One region of the Brachybacterium atlanticum genome, then DNA from elsewhere that is predicted to be linked to it. Evidence: riboswitches for the same ligand, from Rfam matches in the RefSeq annotation. Region 1 holds a riboswitch; each other region holds the start of a gene.

The links. A riboswitch is a leader RNA that binds a small molecule or an ion and turns the genes downstream of it on or off. The one in region 1 is predicted to bind thiamine pyrophosphate.
Region 2: linked by a shared signal. The riboswitch ahead of L3K22_RS10690 (bifunctional hydroxymethylpyrimidine kinase/phosphomethylpyrimidine kinase) and the one ahead of L3K22_RS12245 (ECF transporter S component) in region 1 are both predicted to bind thiamine pyrophosphate.
Region 3: linked by a shared signal. The riboswitch ahead of L3K22_RS02185 (3-oxoacyl-ACP reductase) and the one ahead of L3K22_RS12245 (ECF transporter S component) in region 1 are both predicted to bind thiamine pyrophosphate.

What each region holds. Positions count from the first base shown of each region.
Region 1 is NZ_JAKJJW010000025.1:44,356-50,349, reverse strand. It holds gene L3K22_RS12250 (ATP-binding cassette domain-containing protein) at 1-573, opposite strand, end outside; gene L3K22_RS12245 (ECF transporter S component) at 600-1,181, opposite strand; TPP riboswitch at 1,229-1,334, opposite strand; gene L3K22_RS12240 (hypothetical protein) at 1,366-1,932, opposite strand; gene L3K22_RS12235 (M13 family metallopeptidase) at 1,929-3,953, opposite strand; gene L3K22_RS12230 (hypothetical protein) at 3,985-4,788, opposite strand; gene L3K22_RS12225 (ADP-ribosylglycohydrolase family protein) at 4,859-5,914, shown strand; gene L3K22_RS12220 (endonuclease/exonuclease/phosphatase family protein) at 5,911-5,994, shown strand, end outside.
Region 2 is NZ_JAKJJW010000019.1:58,533-64,526, forward strand. It holds gene L3K22_RS10690 (bifunctional hydroxymethylpyrimidine kinase/phosphomethylpyrimidine kinase) at 1-1,684, opposite strand, end outside; TPP riboswitch at 1,675-1,767, opposite strand; gene L3K22_RS10695 (HNH endonuclease signature motif containing protein) at 2,155-3,960, shown strand; gene L3K22_RS10700 (exonuclease SbcCD subunit D) at 4,012-5,190, shown strand; partial or broken gene L3K22_RS10705 (AAA family ATPase) at 5,187-5,994, shown strand, end outside.
Region 3 is NZ_JAKJJW010000003.1:48,855-54,848, forward strand. It holds gene xylA (xylose isomerase) at 12-1,205, shown strand; gene xylB (xylulokinase) at 1,516-2,907, shown strand; TPP riboswitch at 3,233-3,326, shown strand; gene L3K22_RS02185 (3-oxoacyl-ACP reductase) at 3,539-4,342, shown strand; gene L3K22_RS02190 (LLM class flavin-dependent oxidoreductase) at 4,342-5,712, shown strand; gene L3K22_RS02195 (ATP-grasp domain-containing protein) at 5,814-5,994, opposite strand, start outside.

The DNA of each region.
Region 1 (5,994 bases):
CCAGGGCCCGATCCGGTGCTCGGCGACGACGAGGGTGCGGCGGCCCGTGACCGCGAGGATCGCCCGGCGCACCTCCTCGGCTGTCGGGGCATCGAGCATGGAGGTCGGCTCGTCCAGGAGCAGCAGGTCGGGGCGCAGGGCCAGTGCGCCGGCCAGCGCGATCCGCTGCTGCTGGCCGCCCGAGGCGTCCAGCGGCGCCCGTTCGGGGTCGAGGTCGACTCGCGCTGCCTCGAGCGCCCGGGTCGCGCGCTCGGTGAGCTCCGGCCGGGGCAGGCCCGCGTTCTCCGGTCCGAAGGCGGCGTCGCGGGCGACGGTCGCGCCGACGAGGGCGTGCACCGGGTTCTGCAGCAGCAGGCCCCGCTCCCCGGGCCGGCTGGGCGCGGGGACGAGCCCCTCGCCGTCCCCGTCCTCGGGGTCCAGCAGCCCGGCCAGCGCCCGCAGCACGGTCGACTTCCCGCTGCCGCTCGCCCCGGCCAGCAGCACTCGCTGCCCGGGCGGGATCGCGAGGTCGAGCCCCTCGATGGTCGGCTCGCGCCGGCTGAGCGGCCGCCAGCGCAGCCCGTCGACGTGCACGGACGCGGCCGGGACGGTCCCGGTGCTCAGGCCTCCACCGCGCGGGCCGCCTCCCGGCCCGAGGCCAGGGAGTCCACTGCGCCGGTCGCGACCAGCGCCCGGCTCGCCGCCCAGCCGAGACCGCCGGCCAGCACCGCGCCGGAGAGCAGGAAGAAGGCGAGCATCGTGCCGGAGAACAGCCAGCTCATCTCCTGGTAGTAGACGATCTTCTCCCAGCCCCATTCGAGCAGCCCGGCGAGCACTCCGCCGAGCACGGCGAGGGGCAGCGTGAAGCGGCGGTAGCGGGTGAGCAGGAAGGCGAGCTCGACCCCGCCGCCCTGCATGAGGCCAGAGACCGCAGTGCTCCAGCCCCACGGGCTGCCCAGCAGCATCGACATGACGGCCGCGAGCAGTCCGGCCAGCAGCGCCGCCCCGGGCCGGCGCACGAGCAGGATGGCGAGCACGGCGGGCAGGAACCAGATCCCCGCCAGCAGCCCCTCGGCAGGCTTGAACGCCGCGGTCAGCGGGCCGATCAGGGTGTAGAGCTGGCCGTAGCCGAGGAAGGCGACCCCGAAGGCCGCCCCGATCAGCACGGTCACCAGCAGATCGACGGTGCGATAACGAGTCATCACGTCTCCTCCCAGGTCCTGGAAGGGGCGCGGAGCACCGGCGGTGCTCCACGGAAATCCCGACTCCCTACGCCGGTGCGAGCCGGATCAGGTTCGAGGGTCTGCGCCGTCGGCGCACTCTCAGCACCGGACGGTGCTCCCCTGTCAGTGGATGACGAGCAGACAGTCTAGCCCAGGACCACGCTCAGCGGCGGGCACGGATGGCCTGGTCGATCGCATCGGCGGCCGCCTGGGGGTCGACGGGGGAGAGGATGTAGCAGGTGTCCTTCGTCCCGATGATCTCCACGCTCGTCCCCGGCCGGGTGACCAGCATCCGGTAGGGCCGCTGCTGCTCGGCGAGGGTGAAGATCTTCCGCCGGCCGACGGGGGTGAGCTCCTCGGGCTTCGGGGTCATCGCCCTCCCGCGCCGCCAGCCGTAGCCGCCGAGGGCGACGCCCACGGTGCCGGTGGGGATCTCGCGCAGCTGCACGGTGCGGAAGTCCTCGATCGGCCAGACCCGGCGGGGCAGGAAGCCGCCGAGGCTGACGGTGACCCCGTTCCCGTCGACCACGAAGCGGGTGGCCTGGCCCATCCACGTCCACAGCGCCAGCAGCGCGAAGGCGGCGAGCACCGCGATCGCGCCCGGCGCCGAGCCGCGCTGCAGCAGCAGGCCCGACACGATCAGGCCCGCCACCACGGTGACGACGACGCGGGTCCAGCCCACGGAGGAGGGCACCGTCCGCCCGACGTGGAAGGGCGGATCGGGCCTCACCAGATGCTCACCCGCTCCTCGGGGGCGCGGTACATGCCGTCGCCCTCGCGCACGTCGAAGGCCTCGTGGAACTCGTCGAGGTGCCCGGCGACCGTGTTGCAGCGGAACTCCATCGGCGCATGCGGGTCCACGGCCAGGCGGCGGATCGCCTCCTGCGGCCGGTTCCGGCCCCGCCACACGGTCGCCCAGGACCAGAACACGCGCTGCAGGCCGGTGAGCCCGTCGAGCTCGGCCGCGGCCTCCTCCTCGGAGCGGCTGGCGAGATAGGCCTTGACCGCGATGGAGAGCCCGCCGAGGTCGCCGATGTTCTCGCCGATGGTGAGGGCGCCGTTGACGCGGTGGGAGTCGTCGAGCTCGCGCGGGGAGAGCTCCGAGTACTGCGCGATGAGACGGGCGGCGCGGGCGTCGAAGGCCTCGCGGTCCTCCGCCGTCCACCAGGAGACGAGGTTGCCGTCCCCGTCGTACTTCGAGCCCTGGTCGTCGAAGCCGTGGCCGACCTCGTGGCCGATCACCGCGCCGATCCCGCCGAAGTTCACGGCGTCGTCGGCCTCCGCGTCGAAGAACGGGGGCTCGAGGATCGCGGCGGGGAAGACGATCTCGTTCCGGCCGGGGTTGTAGTAGGCGTTGACCGTCTGCGGGGTCATGTGCCACTCGGTCTCGTCCATCGGCCCGCCGACCTTCGAGAACTCGAAGTCCGCCTCGAAGCGGCGGGAGGCGCGGACGGACGCGACGAGGTCGCCGGGGACGAGCTCGAGGCCGTCGTAGTCGCGCCACTTCTCCGGGTACCCGATCTTCGGGGTGAACCTCTCGAGCTTCGCGAGCGCCTTCTCGCGGGTGGCCGGGGTCATCCAGTCCAACGAGCTGATCGAGTCGCGGTAGGCGTCCATCAGGGCGTCGACCAGCGCGGTCATCCGCTCCTTGTGGGCGACGGGGAAGTGCCGGGCGACGTACTCGCGGCCGACGGCGAAGCCGACCGCGCCCTCGACCAGGGCCACGCCCCGCTTCCACCGCTCCTTCAGCTCCTCCGCACCGGAGAGGACGCGACCGGAGAAGTCGAAGTCCTCCTCGACCAGCGCGGCGGGGAGATAGGGGGCGTAGGAGGAGACGGTGTGCAGGGCGAGCCAGGTGCGGAGCACGGCGAGGTCCTCCCCGGCCAGCAGCTCCGCGGCGGCGGAGACGAACTCGGGCTGGCCGACGGAGACCACGTCGAAGGCCGCGGCCGGCGCGCCGGTGCCCTCGATGTACGCGTCCCAGGGGAAGGCGGGGGCGAGCTCGCGGCGCTGCGCGGCGTCCATGGGGTTGTCGGACTTCTCCCGGTCGCGCAGGCGGACCACGTCGACGTGGCAGGCGGCGAGGCGGGTCTCGAAGTCGAGCACGGCGCGGGCGAGCTCCTCGGGGCCGCCGGCGGCGAGCCCGGCACGGCCGGGCAGCTCGGCGAGGCGGGCGAGGTTCGCCAGGTGCGCGGCATAGGCCTCGCGGGTCTCGGCGTGGTGCTCCTCGCGGTAGTAGGACTCGTCGGGCAGGCCGAGGCCCCCCTGATGGATCTTGACCTGGTACTGGGAGGAGTCGTGGTCGTCGGTCCACACGTAGGCGAGCACCGCCGAGGCCCCCGAGTCGGGCGCCGCCATCCGGCGCACGAGGCCCTCGAGGTCCCCGGTCGCCCCGATCTCGTCGAGCAGGTCGGCGAGGCCGGACAGGCCCGCGGCCTCGATCGCCTCGGTGTCCATGAACATGCGGTACAGCGTGCCGATCCGGGCATGGTCGGTGGTCGGGACCGGCAGGCTCCCCGTCTCGTCCGCGCTGCGCGCGACGTCGTCGGCCGCCTCCTCGACGATCTCCCGCACCCGCTCCTCGGACAGGTCGCGCAGCGCGTGGAAGGCGCCGTCGCTGGACCGGTCGGCGGGCATCACGTGCTCGGCGAGCCAGCGGCCGTTGACGTGGCCGAAGAGGTCGTCCTGGGGGCGGGCGGCGGCGTCGACCTGCTCGAGGTCGAGTCCGGAGGGGAGGGCTGCGGTCATCATCGGCTCCTGCAGGGGTGGTGGGGTCGGTCGGTCAGAGGCTCAGCAGTCCGAGCACGGCCAGGGCGAGGGTCAGCGCACCGAGGGCGACGGGCATGTACGCCCAGGGGGTGCGGGAGCGCTCCGCCGGAGGCCTGCGCTGGAGGACGAGGGTCGACAACCCGGTGCCGATCGAGAGCACGGCGGTGCCGACGGCGAGCACGGGCGAGAGGATCACGAGCACGGTCGCGCCGAGCTGGAACATCACGGTGCCGAGCACGTCCAGCAGGCGCATCACGACGGTCTCGCGGGCGCCGACGCGCTGGGAGAGCAGGGTCGAGATCGCCTCCTCGGACCAGTCGCCGGGCGTGGCGATGCGGCGCCGGGTCGCGACGGTCTGCGCGGTCGCCAGCACGATCCACACGAGCGCGCAGCCGGCGCCCACCCACACCCCGAGCTCGGAGCGGATGTCGGCCGGCCACAGCACGAGAGCGAGCAGCACCGCGGCGATGCGCAGCACCTCCTCGAGCACGCTGCGCACCGCGACCAGCCCCGGGTTCACGGCGAGCTGGCGGCGGGTGCGGGCGACGAAGAGGCTCGTCGCGACGAGGGAGACGAGCTGCAGGGCGCCCAGCCCGATGCCCAGCAGCAGCGGCACAGGCGTGGTGGGGGCGAAGGGCAGGATCGCCACCAGCATCACGATCGCGAGGGCGGGGATCAGCAGGGCCTGGATCGACAGGCCCTTGACGAGGTCCCGGACGAGATCCGCCCCGGTGGGGGGATGGTCATGACCGGTGTGGTCATGGGGATCGTGGGGGTCGTCGCAGTGCGGGCGGGGCTCCGCGGGGGTGTCGGTCATGGGGCTCCTTCTCGGTCCCCACCAGGGTAACGGGGCTCGGCCCGGGCCTGACCTGTGGAACCATGGGCTCGTGAGGACCGACGAGAAGCATTCCCAGCCCCCCGGGCTGACCGCGGCGCAGCGGCAGCGGGCGGTCGGCGCCGTCGTGGCCGCGGCGACCGGGGACGCGCTCGGAGCGCCCTACGAGTTCCAGGCCCCCGTCGTCGACTCCGAGGAGATCGCCATGATCGGCGGCGGCGTGCTCGGCTGGCAGCCGGGGGAGTGGACCGACGACACCTCGATGGCGATCGTCGTGCTCGAAGCCGCTCTAGCCGCCTCCGACCACCATGACCTGCGGCTCGAGTCCGCGCAGGACCACATCGCGCGCGAGTGGTACTCGTGGTCGCTGGGCACCCCGGACATCGGGAACCTCACCTCCCACGTGCTGCGCTCCGCGGCGGACATCGGCCGCGAGGCGGGCCACTACGCGCCCCGCGCGGTCGACTTCCGGGCCGCGGCCGCGAAGGCGCACGAGGACCACCCGACCTCCGCGGGCAACGGCTCGCTGATGCGCGCCCACGCCTCGGTGCTGCCCTATCTGCTCTCCCCGGACGCGGACGCGGCCGAGGCGATCGCCTCGGTGTGCCGCTTGACACACGTGCATCCGGACACGATCGAGGCCTGCATCCTGTGGGGCTTCGCCGTGCGCCACGCGATCCTCACCGGCGAGCTCGACGTGCGCGTCGGCCTCGACCAGCTCGAGCCCGAGCGCCGCACGGTCTGGCTCGATCGGATCGAGGAGGCGGAGGAGTCGACCCCGGTCATGTTCCGCCGCAACGGCTGGGTCGTCGGCGCCTTCCAGGCGGCGTGGGCGGCGATCGCCGGCGTCGGCCCGATCCCCGAGGGGAAGTTCGCCCAGCGCGACGCACTGGTCGCCGCGCTCGAGGCCGCGGCCCGGGCCGGCTACGACACCGACACCGTCGCCTGCATCACCGGCTCCCTGATGGGGGCGGCGCTCGGCCACAAGGCCGTCCCGCCCGAATGGAGGCGAGTCCTGTTCGGCTGGCCCGGCTACGAGGTCGAGGAGCTCGCGAACCTCGTCGAGCGGGTGATCGCCCCGCAGGTGGCCGAGGAGCCGATCCCGTGAGCGCCGCCCGAGGCAGTTCGGGTCGCGGGGGCTGGGACCTGCGGATCCTGTCCTGGAACCTGTGGGAGCTGCGCGGCGAC
Region 2 (5,994 bases), on a different contig from region 1:
TCGCCCCCGCGAGGGCCGGAGCCGGGGAGACGGCGGCGGCGTCCACACGTCGTGCCTGCTCGAAGAACTCCAGCTCGTGACGGCAGGCGAGGAGGAAGGCGCACGCCGCCTCGGCCCGCACCTCCGGGTCGGCGCCCTCGAGCTCGCGCTCGACGACGCCGAGCGCCCCGCGCACCCCCTCCACGAAGGTGGGGTCGCGGTAGGTCAGGAGCCACCCCGCGTAGGGGTGCTCGTCCGGGACCTCGGGCAGGCTCGCCCCGACCTGCGCGTACAGCCAGAAGCAGGGCAGCGCCGCGGCCGCTCCGATGGCCGTCGGGTCGCCGAGCGCCCGGGCGAGCAGGAAGTCGGTGTACGCGCTGGTCACCGGGCTGACGGCCACCTCCGCCGCGTCGGGGCGGGCCGCGAGCCAGGCGCGGTGCAGCTCGAGCTCGGTGTCCACACAGTGCCGGGAGGAGTCCGACCAGAACTCCCGCGCGGCAGGGGCTTCCGAGATCTCGGCCAGGGTCGCGAGGGCGCGGGAGTAGCGCTGCAGGTAGTGCGCGTCCTGCGCGAGATAGAAGGAGAACTGCCCCTCGGGCAGGCTCCCGTCCACGAGCGCCGCCACGAAGCCGGAGCCCTCGATCGCGCCGGCGAGCGGCGCCCCGGCCGCCCACAGCGCCTCGGTCCACGGGCCGACGGGCGGGACGGAGGCGGCGGGGCCGTCGGCCGTGACCAGGGCGGCGAGCTGCGCCGGTTGCTCCCACCGCTCCGGCACCGCGCCCGCTGCCACCCACGGTGCGGCCGATCCCGCCGCCGCGAGGCGCCGTGCCCGGTGCGCATGGTCGACGGGACCGTTCCCGCTCCCGACCTGCAGTGCCGCGCCGTGCGCGATCGCCTCGTGCAGCCAGTCGGTGACCCAGGCGAGCGCCGTGCCCGGGTCCTCGCCGGCGCCGAGCCGGGTCGCGAGCGCCGCCGCGAGGGAGCAGCCGGTGCCGTGCGTGCTCGTCGTGTCGACCCGCGTGGAGTGCACCCGGTGGCGGGTCCCGTCGGCCCCGATCCAGGTGTTGGTGACCGCACGGCTGTCGAGGTGGCCGGTCTTCACCACGACCGCGACGCCGGTCGCCTCCGACCAGCGGGCGGCCTGGGCGAGGGCCTCGTCCTCGTCGTGCGCGCGGGGCTCGCCGGTCAGGACGGCGAGCTCGTCGATGTTCGGGGTGACCACGGTGGCGAGGGAGCAGAAGCGGATCATCGCCTGCTCCGCCTCGGGCTCCAGCAGTCTGTCGCCGCTGGTCGCGACCATCACCGGGTCGACCACGAGCACCCGCGGCGGATGGGCGGAGAGCCAGGTCCGGACGGCCTGGGTGATCTCGGCGGTGCCGAGCATGCCGGTCTTGACCGCCTCGAGCTCGACGTCGTCGGAGACCGCGCGGAGCTGCGCGGCGAGGAACTGCGCGGGAGGGACGTGGATGTCGCTCACGCCGTGGGTGTTCTGCGCGACGACCGCAGTCACCGCCGCCATGCCGAAGCCGCCCGCGGCGGTGATCGACTTGAGGTCCGCCGCGGTGCCGGCGCCTCCCGTCGGGTCCGTGCCCGCGATCGAGAGCACGCGCGGGGCCGACGGTGCGGGGCGGTCGGGTGCGAGTCGACCCGGCACGGCGACGCGGGGGAGGGCAGCGGGAAAAAGGGTGCAAGGATCCGAGCTCATGCGGACATCCCTTCGCTAGTACGAACTAGATCAGGTTCCACGGGTGTGATCTCAGCGCCTCGGGCGCACCCCGTGTCCAGTGGCCGAGTGTAGGCCAGGCCGTGGTGGAGCGGGCGCGGCGTTCCGTGGGGGAGTGCTCGGGGGTGTGTCGGTGCGCGGCCCGCCTCCGGCATCTGCGCCCCTGCGCGCCACAGCCCGGACGCTGGAAACCGCGCCCTCTACCGCAGGGGTCCGACAGACGAAGCAGGCCCCTCGAAAACCGGTGGACGACATTGTGGAAAAAGTGGGTGTGTGGAGGGGGTGTGGATCGAGAGCTGCATAGCGCTCCATATCTGCCACTCGATGAGAAAGTTATCCACATATTCCGCGGAGGTCTTTCTTCTGTCGGTTTCCGCGCGTAGTGTGAAGGCGTCGGATCGAAAGAGGCGGTGCATCGACGCATCGCCGGAACGAGCGGGGAGGAGGGGCCGATGAGTATCACGCAGCCGGAGTGTTCGCCGGGCGATGAAGCCGCCGAGGCAGCGCCCAGCACCGCCCTGCCCGAGGGTGCGGGTGTCACCGTGCCGGCCACCTCGGACTCCCTGATCGCGTCGCTGCCTGCTCGTCTCCGCCGCGTCACCGCACGTCGGGCCCGTACTCGAGAGGCGCTTCCTGACCTCGGCGGCTGCTCCGACGACCCCGCCCTGAGCGAGGCCGCGCAGCGTGTGTGGGACGCGGAGCGAGCCTCCGCCCTTGCGCTCGCCGCGCAGTACCGCGCCCTCGCCGCCCTGCACGAGTTCGAGGGCGAGTACGAGGACACCTGCGAGCTCGACGAGGTCGAGACGCTCCGCGCCGCGCTCGGCCTCCGGGTTACCCGAAGCGCCGCGAGCTGGCGGCTGCGCGACGCCTACCAGGCCGTGCATCATTTCCCGCGCACCCTCGAGAACCTCGAATCCGGGAGAATGCCGTCCGCATGGTTCCAGCGAATGCTGAAGACCTCGCAGAAGCTCTCCGAATCCTCCAGGAGGGATCTCGATGCCGTGATCTCGACGTGGTCCTCGGATATCACTCCGGAACGATTCTTCACGCTGCTGCGCGCCCTCATCGAGCATCTCGCCGAGCGGGAGAACCGCCCCGACCCCGTGGCCGCACTCGAGCGCACCGTCGAGCTGCTGCCCGGCGCGGAGGCCGGCACCGGGACCCTGAGGATCACGGGCCCGATCCCCGAGATCCTCGCCCGGTGGAAGTCGATCGACGAGTCCGCCCGCGCCGTCCAGTCGGCGCAGCGTGCGGCGCTCCGCGACGGCACCCCGATCCCGCACGACCCCGACGGAGTCGTCCTCGAGACCGGCCGCGCCCTCCCGCTCACCCGACTGCGCTACGCCCTCCTGGACACCGCCGAGCTCGACGTCGAGGGAGTCGCCGTCCCCGCCGAGCGGTTCCGCCTCAACGTCACCGTGCCCGTGCTGACCCTGCTCGGCGCCTCCGACCAGCCCGGCATGCTCGACGGCGTCACCCCGCTGCCGCCCTCGATGGCGCGTACCCTCGCCGGCAGCTGCACCGTCTGGCACCGCGTCCTCACCAGCGCGAGCAGCGGCGCCTTCCTCCCGCTCCCGGCCGACCGCGTCACCCCCACCCCCGCGATGCTCGAGCACCTCCGGCTCCGCAACGGGCAGTGCGCCGTCCCCGGATGCACGCGCCCCACCTCCTGGGCCTCCGAGTGCGACCACATCGAGGAGTGCCTGCGCGGCACCCCGGGCGAGGGCGGCGCCACCGAGGTCGAGAACCTGCACCTCCTGTGCTGGCAGCACCACCTCGACAAGACCAGCGGCCTGCTGGACCCCACCCGGCTCCCCACGCACGCAGGCAAGCCCGGCCGCACCCGCTGGACGATCGGCCGCCACGGCGACGCCGTCACCGTCCTCGACGACCTCGACCACGCCAGCCTCGAGATGGTCGAGCTGCTTACCGCCGCCTGGACCGGCTTCCTGCGCGGCACCCACGCGGGCAGCCCCGCGACCAGCCCGAACAGGCCACCGGAGACCCCCGGCGAACCGCGAAGGCACCCCGCATCGCTGGTCGAGGAGCCGACGCTGCAGACCCAGGTGCCGCCCGGACCACCGCCGACGGCAGGTCCGCAAGCTCCCCGGGGCCAGCAGTTCGGCGCGGAGGCACGGCCTCACGCGGATCCACCACCACGCCCTGCTCCGCGCCCCGACACTGCTCCGCCGCCCCGCACCGCACCCCCGGATCCCCCGCCGGAGGGGTGGGGCGACTACGGGCCGCCGCCCTTCTGATGCCGCGCGCCCGTCCCTCGTCCGTCGCACCCCACCCCTAGGCTCGATGACATGAAGATCCTGCACACCTCGGACTGGCATCTGGGCCGCACCCTGCACAAGGTCGACCTGCACGAGCACCAGGCCGCCTTCCTCGACTGGCTCGTCGACCTCGTCGAGGCCGAGGGGGTGGACGTGGTCGTGATCCCCGGCGACGTCTACGACCGTGCCGTGCCCGCGGTGAGCAGCGTGACCCTCCTGGACCAGGCCCTCGCGCGCCTCGCCGACACCGGCGCGACCGTGGTGTTGACCAGCGGGAACCACGACTCCCCGGAGCGGCTCGGCTTCGGCCGCTCCCTGATGCGCGCCGGCATCCACCTGCTCACCGACCTGCCCGGGATCGAGCATCCCGTCTCCGTCGAGGACGAGCACGGCGAGGTGCTGTTCTTCGGCCTGCCCTATCTCGAGCCGGACCGCGCCCGCACCGAGCTCGCCCGCGAGGGCGATGAGCCGCTTCCCCGCAGCCACGAGGCCGTCACCCGCGCCGCCCTCGACCAGGTGCGCGAGCGCGCCGCGGCCCGGCCCGGTGCCCGCACCGTCGTCCTCGCCCACACCTTCGTCACCGGCGGCGAGGCCAGCGACTCCGAGCGCGACCTCTCCGTCGGCGGCGTCGACTCCGTCCCCGCCGGAGTGCTCGGCGGCATCGACTACCTCGCCCTCGGCCACCTCCACGGCTGCCAGGACCTCACCCACAGCGTCGGCGCCCCCGCCTGGTACTCCGGCTCCCCGCTCGCCTTCTCCTTCTCCGAGCGCAGCCACCGCAAGTCCGTCCTCCTCGTCGAACTGGGCGCCCCCGGGGCCGACGGGGAGCGGGCCGAGGTCGCCGTGCGCCGCCTCGAGACCCCCGTCCCACGCCGTCTCACCGAGCTGCGCGGCACCCTGGAGGAGATCCTCGCCAGCCGCGACGAGCACGCCGGGGACTGGCTGAAGGCCGTCGTCACCGACCCCGCCCGCCCCGCCCACCTGCAGGAGCGGCTCCGCGAGGCCTACCCCCACCTGCTCCTGACCGAGTACGCCCCGGAGGGCCGCGCCGCGAGCGCCGGCACCCCGGTGGTGCGCCGCGAGCAGAACCCGCTGGAGGTGATGGACGAGTTCCTCGCCCACGTCACCGGCGGAGACCCCACCGAGGCGGAGCACGACGTGCTCGAGCGCGCCTACTCCGCCGTCCGCCGCCAGCAGGAGGCCTCGTGAAGCTCCACCACCTCCGCATGACCGGGATCGGCCCCTTCGCCGGCACCGTCGAGATCGACTTCGCCGCCCTCGGCGCCTCCGGCACCTTCCTGCTCGAGGGGCCGACGGGCTCCGGCAAGTCCACGATCCTCGACGCGATCGTCTACGCCCTCTACGGGCAGGTCGCCGGCTCCGCCACCAGTGCCGACCGGATCCGCTCCCAGTTCGCCGCGCCGACGGAGCCGAGCATCGTCGACCTCGTCTTCGAGACCCCCTCCGGACTGCACCGCGTGCGGCGCTCCCCGGAGTTCCAGCGCCCCAAGCTGCGCGGCACCGGCACCACGAAGGAGCAGGCCAAGGCCCTGATGTGGCGGATCGGGTCCCCGCAGGCCCTGCCCGCCGCGATCGCCGACACCGCCGGCGCCGGCGACGGCAGCGAGGTGATCGCCAGCCGCATCGACGAGGTGGGCCGCGAGGTGCAGCGCGCCGTCGGCCTCACCCGCGAGCAGTTCACCCAGACCGTCCTGCTGCCACAGAACGAGTTCGCCCGCTTCCTCCGCGCCGGCACCGGGGAGCGCCAGCAGGTGCTGCAGCGCGTCTTCGGCACCGAGACCTACGCCGCCGTCGAGAAGCAGCTCGAGGAGATGCGCAAACAGGCGAAGCGCCAGGTCGACGCCGCCCAGCAGACCCTCGGCACGGCGCTGGCCCGCTTCACCGAGGCCGTCGCCCTCGAGGACGAGGACTCCTCCGCGCTCACCGAGCACGCCGCCGCACTGCGCCTCGAGTCCCTCGCCGCCGCGGCCGATGCGCAGCTCGCGCAGGTGA
Region 3 (5,994 bases), on a different contig from region 1:
AGGAGCACCCCATGACCGCACCCACCCCCACCCGTGACGACAAGTTCTCCTTCGGCCTGTGGACCACGGGCTGGCAGGCGCAGGACCAGTTCGGCTCCGCCACCCGCCCGCCGCTCGAGCTCACCGCCCACATCCGCAGGCTCGCCGATCTCGGCGCCTGGGGCTTCACCTTCCACGACAACGACGTGATCCCCTTCGACGCCACCCCCGAAGAGCGCTCGCGGATCATCGACCAGCTCAAGAAAGTCACCGAGGAGACCGGCCTGGTGATCGAGATGGTCACCACCGACACCTTCGCCCACCCCGTCTTCAAGGACGGCGCCTTCACCTCCAACGACCGCTCCGTGCGCCGCTTCGGCCTGCGCAAGGTGCTCGCCAACGTGGACCTCGCCGCCGAGCTCGGCGCCACCACCTTCGTGATGTGGGGCGGCCGTGAGGGCTCCGAGTACGACGGCTCCAAGGACCTGCTCGCCGCCCACCAGCGCTACGCCGAGGGCGTCGACACCGTGGCCGGCTACATCAAGTCCAAGGGCTACGACCTGCGCATCGGCCTCGAGCCCAAGCCCAACGAGCCCCGCGGCAACATCTTCCTGCCCACCGTCGGCCACGCGCTGGCCTTCATCGAGCAGCTCGAGCACGGCGACATCGTCGGCATCAACCCCGAGACCGGCCACGAACAGATGGCGACCCTGAACTACACCCACGGCCTCGCCCAGGCGCTGTGGAGCGACAAGCTCTTCCACATCGACCTCAACGGCCAGCACGGCCCGATGTACGACCAGGACCTCGTGTTCGGCCACGGTGACCTGATCAGCGCGTTCTTCACCGTCGACCTGCTCGAGAACGGCTTCCCCTCGAAGCCCGGCGCCTACGAGGGCGCCCGCCACTTCGACTTCAAGCCCTCCCGCACCGAGCACGAGCAGGGCCAGTACGACTCCGCGGCGGCGAACATGGAGATGTACCTGATGCTCAAGGAGCGCGCGATCGCGTTCCGTCAGGACTCCGAGGTGCAGGAGGCCATGGCCTACTCCGGCATCGAGGAGCTCTCCCAGCCCACCCTCGCCGAGGGCGAGACCCTCGCGGACCTGCTCAAGGACCGCTCCACCTTCGAGGACTTCGACGCCGATGCGGCAGGGGAGCGGAACTACGGCTTCGTGCGCCTGCAGCAGCTGGCCATGCAGCACCTCCTCGGCTTCCGCGCCTGAGGATCCAGGCCCGCGGCCCGAGGCTGGTCGGCGGGGGCCTTGCGTCAGGCCCGTGTCTTCCACTGGCGCTCAGCCCGCAGACATCGGCCAAATGCCGGGTGGCTGCGGGCTGAGCGCCACCGGATGCAGAGGCCCGGGCCCGCGCATCGTCCGGCACTGCCCCCGGGCCGCGGCCGGCTTCCCGGGGGCGGCCGGTCGCTCCTCGCCCGTACCCTGGCCTCGTGCGCGGTGCGCGTCCGCGCCCCGCCGGCCGCCTGACAGGCTCGCCCCACCTGCTCTTCCGTCCCGACCCGCTCGCAAAGGACCCCTCATGGCCCCGCTCGTCCTCGGCATCGACTCCTCCACCCAGTCCACGAAGGCGCTGCTCGTCGACGCCGAGACCGGGCAGGTGCTCGAGGAGCGTCGCGCCACCCATCCCGACGGCACCGAGGTCGACCCCCGCGCCTGGCTCCGGGCGGTCGACGAGGCGGCGGGCCCCCTGCTCGAGCGGGCCGACGCGCTCGCCGTCGGTGGCCAGCAGCACGGCATGGTGCTGCTCGACGAGGCGGGCGAGGTGGTGCGGCCTGCGCTGCTGTGGAACGACACCCGCTCCGCCGACGCCGCGACCACGCTGATCGAGGAGATGGGCGGACCGCAGGCGAGCGTCGAGGAGATCGGCAGCCTCATGGTCGCCTCCTTCACCGCGTCCAAGCTGCGCTGGGTGCGCGACGAGGAGCCCGAGAACGCGCAACGTGCTGCGCAGGTGCTGCTCCCGCACGACTTCGTCTCCCTCCACCTCGCCGAGTCCGGCACCGCCCCGTTCACCGATCGCGGCGATGCCTCCGGCACCGGCTACTACTCCACCCGCGAGGAGGCATGGAAGCCCGAGCTCGTCGAGGCCGCGCTCGGGAAGAACCTCGAGCTGCCGCGCCTGCCCTCGGCCCCCAACGAGGTCATGGCCCGCACCGCCTCCGGGGCCGCGATCGCGGCCGGCACCGGCGACAACATGGGCGCCGCGCTCGGCCTGTCGCTGGGCCCCGGCGACGTCTCCGTCTCGATCGGCACCTCCGGCGTGTGCGCGATGGTCAGTGATGCGCGTCCCGGCGATGCCAGCGGCACGGTGACCGGCTTCGCCGACGCGACCGGCCGCTTCCTACCTATGACCACCACCATCAACGCCTCCCGCATCCTCGAGGCCGGCCGCGCCCTGCTCGGCGTCAGCCACGAGGAGATGGCCGAGCTGGCGCTCGCCTCCGAGCCCGGCGCGCGCGGCGTGACCCTGCTGCCCTACTTCGACGGGGAGCGCACCCCGAACCGGCCCCACGCCCGCGCGACCCTGGCTGGCATGAGCAGCTCCACCACCCGCGAGGACGTGGCCCGCGCCTACGTCGAGGCCCTGCTGTGCTCGCTCGCCGACGGCATCACCTCCCTCGAGGAGCGCACCGGCACGGACGCGCGCCGCATCACCCTGATCGGCGGCGGCGCCCGCTCCCGCGCCGTCCAGCAGCTCGCGCCCGCGATCTTCGGCCGCGAGGTCACGATCGCGCCCGACGGGGAGTACGTCGCCCTCGGCGCCGCCCGTCAGGCCGCCTGGGCGCTCGCCGGCACCGACGAGCCGCCGGCCTGGGAGATCAGCGGCTCGCGGATCGTCGCGGCCGACGCGACGCCGCAGGTGCTCGAGGCGTACCGGGAGCTGAAGGAGCACACCGCGGACTGGAGCTGACGGCGCGAAGGCGTTCCCGCGGGAACGCCCCCGAGGCGACGTGGCAGGGTGTCAGACGGCCTCGACGGTGACGAGCCCCTGCACCTGGAAGTTACGTCCGGACGGTCGCGGACGGAAGAGAGCTGGGCCCGCCGATCGGGCTGGGGAGTCCGAGTGCTGCGTCTGGACCGTCACCCGTCTGGTGAGGCGGTCCAGATGCAGCACTCGGTGCGCAGGAGCGGACGAGGGGCGGCCGCGGGGCGGAGGAGGGTGGACGCAGCGGGGCGGGCCCACTGCGGCGCGGCGAGACGGAGACCGCCCCACCGTACGGCCATGGCTACACTCGGTGCTCGACACGGGGTGCCCCACCAGGGGCTGAGAGCACACCCGGAGAACCTGATCGAGTTCATGCTCGCGGAGGGATGTCGTCGATGCGCTGTGCGCTGTCGCCCTGCAGGCCACGGTCCTGCGGGCCAGGGCCGTGCTGGTCGCGGACCGGCACGCCGCCGCCCTGCACGCCGTCATCCGCTCTCCCGGCCCCCGTGTCGCCCCCGCGCAGCGCCGCGCCCCGATGCGGCCCTGCTCCGACCGCGACGCGTCCCTCCCGCTCGGCGGCGGGCGTGCTCGCATGCCCTGAAAGGACCGCACGACCATGACACCCTCCACCCCGACCACCCCCGCCTCCCGTCCCGCTCCCTCGCTCTCCGAGCAGGTCGTGCTCGTCACCGGGGGCGCCCGCGGTCTCGGCCGGGCCCTCACCGAGGCGTTCCTCCGCGAGGGAGCCAGGGTCGTCGTCGACCACCTCACCAGCGAGGCCGCCGCCCGGGAGATCGCCGACGCGCACCCCGGCCGGGCGATCGCCGTGCGCGCCGACGTGCGCGAGCGCGACCAGGTCGAGGCCCTGTTCGCCCGGGCCGAGGCCGAGTTCGGCGACCCCGTCGACACCGTCGTGAACAACGCCCTGGCCGGCTTCTCCTTCGACGGGGACGCCCGCGCGAAGGCGCACGAGATCGGCTACGAGGCCTTCGCGGGACAGTTCTCCGGCGCCGTGCAGGGCGCGCTGCACACCATCCAGTCCGCCCTGCCCGGCTTCGACCGCGCCGGCTCGGGACGCGTCGTCAACATCGGCACCAACCTCCTCCAGCACCCCGTCGTGCCCTACCACGACTACACCGCGGCGAAGGCGGCGCTGCTGGCCCTGACCCGCACCTTCGCCGCCGACCTCGGCCCCCGCGGCATCACGGTGAACATGGTCAGCGGCGGCCTGCTGCGCACCACCGACGCGAGCTCCGCGACCCCGGAGGCGGTGTTCGACGCGATCGCCGCGAGCACCCCGCTGCGCTCGGTGACCACTCCCGCCGAGCTCGCCGACGCCGCGCTCCTCCTCGCCTCGCCCTGGGCGCGGGCGATCACCGGGCAGAACCTCGTCGTCGACGGCGGGCTGGTGATGGACTGATGGCAACCCACGGCCACGCCCATGCCTCCGTGACCGGCGCCGCCCGCCGCCCGGTGCGACTGAACCTGTTCGCCCATGCCTGCGGCCACCACTCCGCGGCCTGGCGTGCGCCCGGCTCCTCGGTGGAGCGCCTCGCGGACATCACGTACTGGGAGGAGCTCGCCCGGATCGCGGAGCGGGGCCGGCTCGATGCGGTCTTCCTCGCCGACGGCCAGTCGATCGGCACGGCCGGCGTCGAGCGCGGCCCCGCCTGGATGCTCGAACCGCTCACCGCGCTCACCGCGATGGCCCGCGCCACGGAACGGGTCGGGCTGGTCACGACGGTCTCCAGCACCTTCTGGGACCCGTTCCACGCCGCCCGGCTGCTGGCGAGCCTGGACCACATCTCGCGCGGCCGGGCCGGGGTCAACGTCGTCACCTCGATGACCGACGAGGAGGCTCGCAACCACTCCATGACCGCCCTGCCGGGCCATGCGCAGCGCTACGCCACGGCGGGGGAGTTCCTCGAGGTGCTCCAGGGGCTGTGGAGCTCCTGGCCGATGGACAGCATCCTCGCCGAACCGGACGGCGCCTACGTCGACCCCGCTCTCCTGCGTCCGCCGCTGCATCGCGGGGAGGCCTTCGCCGTCGACGGGCCCTTGAACGTGCCGACCCCGCCGCAGGGCCGCCCGGTCCTCTTCCAGGCCGGGGCCTCGGAGCCCGGGCGCGCGCTCGCTGCCCGACACGCCGAGGGGATCTACGCCGTGGCCTGGGATCTCGCCTCCGCCCGCACCTATCGCAACGACATCCGCTCCCGCGCTGCGGCGCTCGGACGCGACCCCGACGCCCTCGCCGTCATGCCGGGGCTGGTCCCCTACGTCGCCTCGACCGAGGAGGAGGCTCGACGCCGCAAGGCCGAGCTCGACGCCCTGCTGCCCGTGCAGGACTCGCTGCGCCAGCTCTCCTTCTTCGTCGGCCAGGACACGTCGGACTGGGAGCTCGACGCCCCGGTCCCGCCGCTGCCGCCGCTGGAGGAGTTCCCCGGGCCGAAGGGCCGCTACGCCACGGTGCTGCGCATCCTCGAGACCGCCCGCCCGACCGTCCGCGAGCTGCTGGGGCTCCTCGCCGCAGGCGGCGGCCACGCGACCGTGATCGGCACCCCGGAGCAGGTGGCCGACGAGATTGAGCGCTGGGTCGACGCAGGAGCGGCCGACGGCTTCAACCTCATGCCCCCCACCCTGCCGGGCGGGATCGAGGAGTTCGTCGACCAGGTGGTGCCGGTGCTGCAACGGCGTGGGCGCTTCCGCTGCGAGTACGAGGGGACGACTCTGCGCGACCATCTCGGCCTGCCGCGGCCGCCGCAGGGGATGCCGGTGCCACCGGGAAGCTGACCGGCCCTGGCGGGCGTTGGGCCGGACGGGACCGCTGAGGGAGGGGACGGGGCCTGTTCGCAGCGTCCCCCCTCCCGCGGGAGGGGCGTCGCCCCGAGCGCTCAGAGCGAGCGCTCGGCCTGCTTCGCTTGGACCCGCCCCAGGATGGTGTCGGCGAAGAGCTCCGTCACCTCCGGGGCGAGGTGCAGGTTGTAGGTCGGCTCGAACAGCTCCGCCTCGATCAGCACCCGCCCGTGCTCGGCGGAGTCGACCAGGTCGATCCGTCCGTACAGCGGCGTGCCG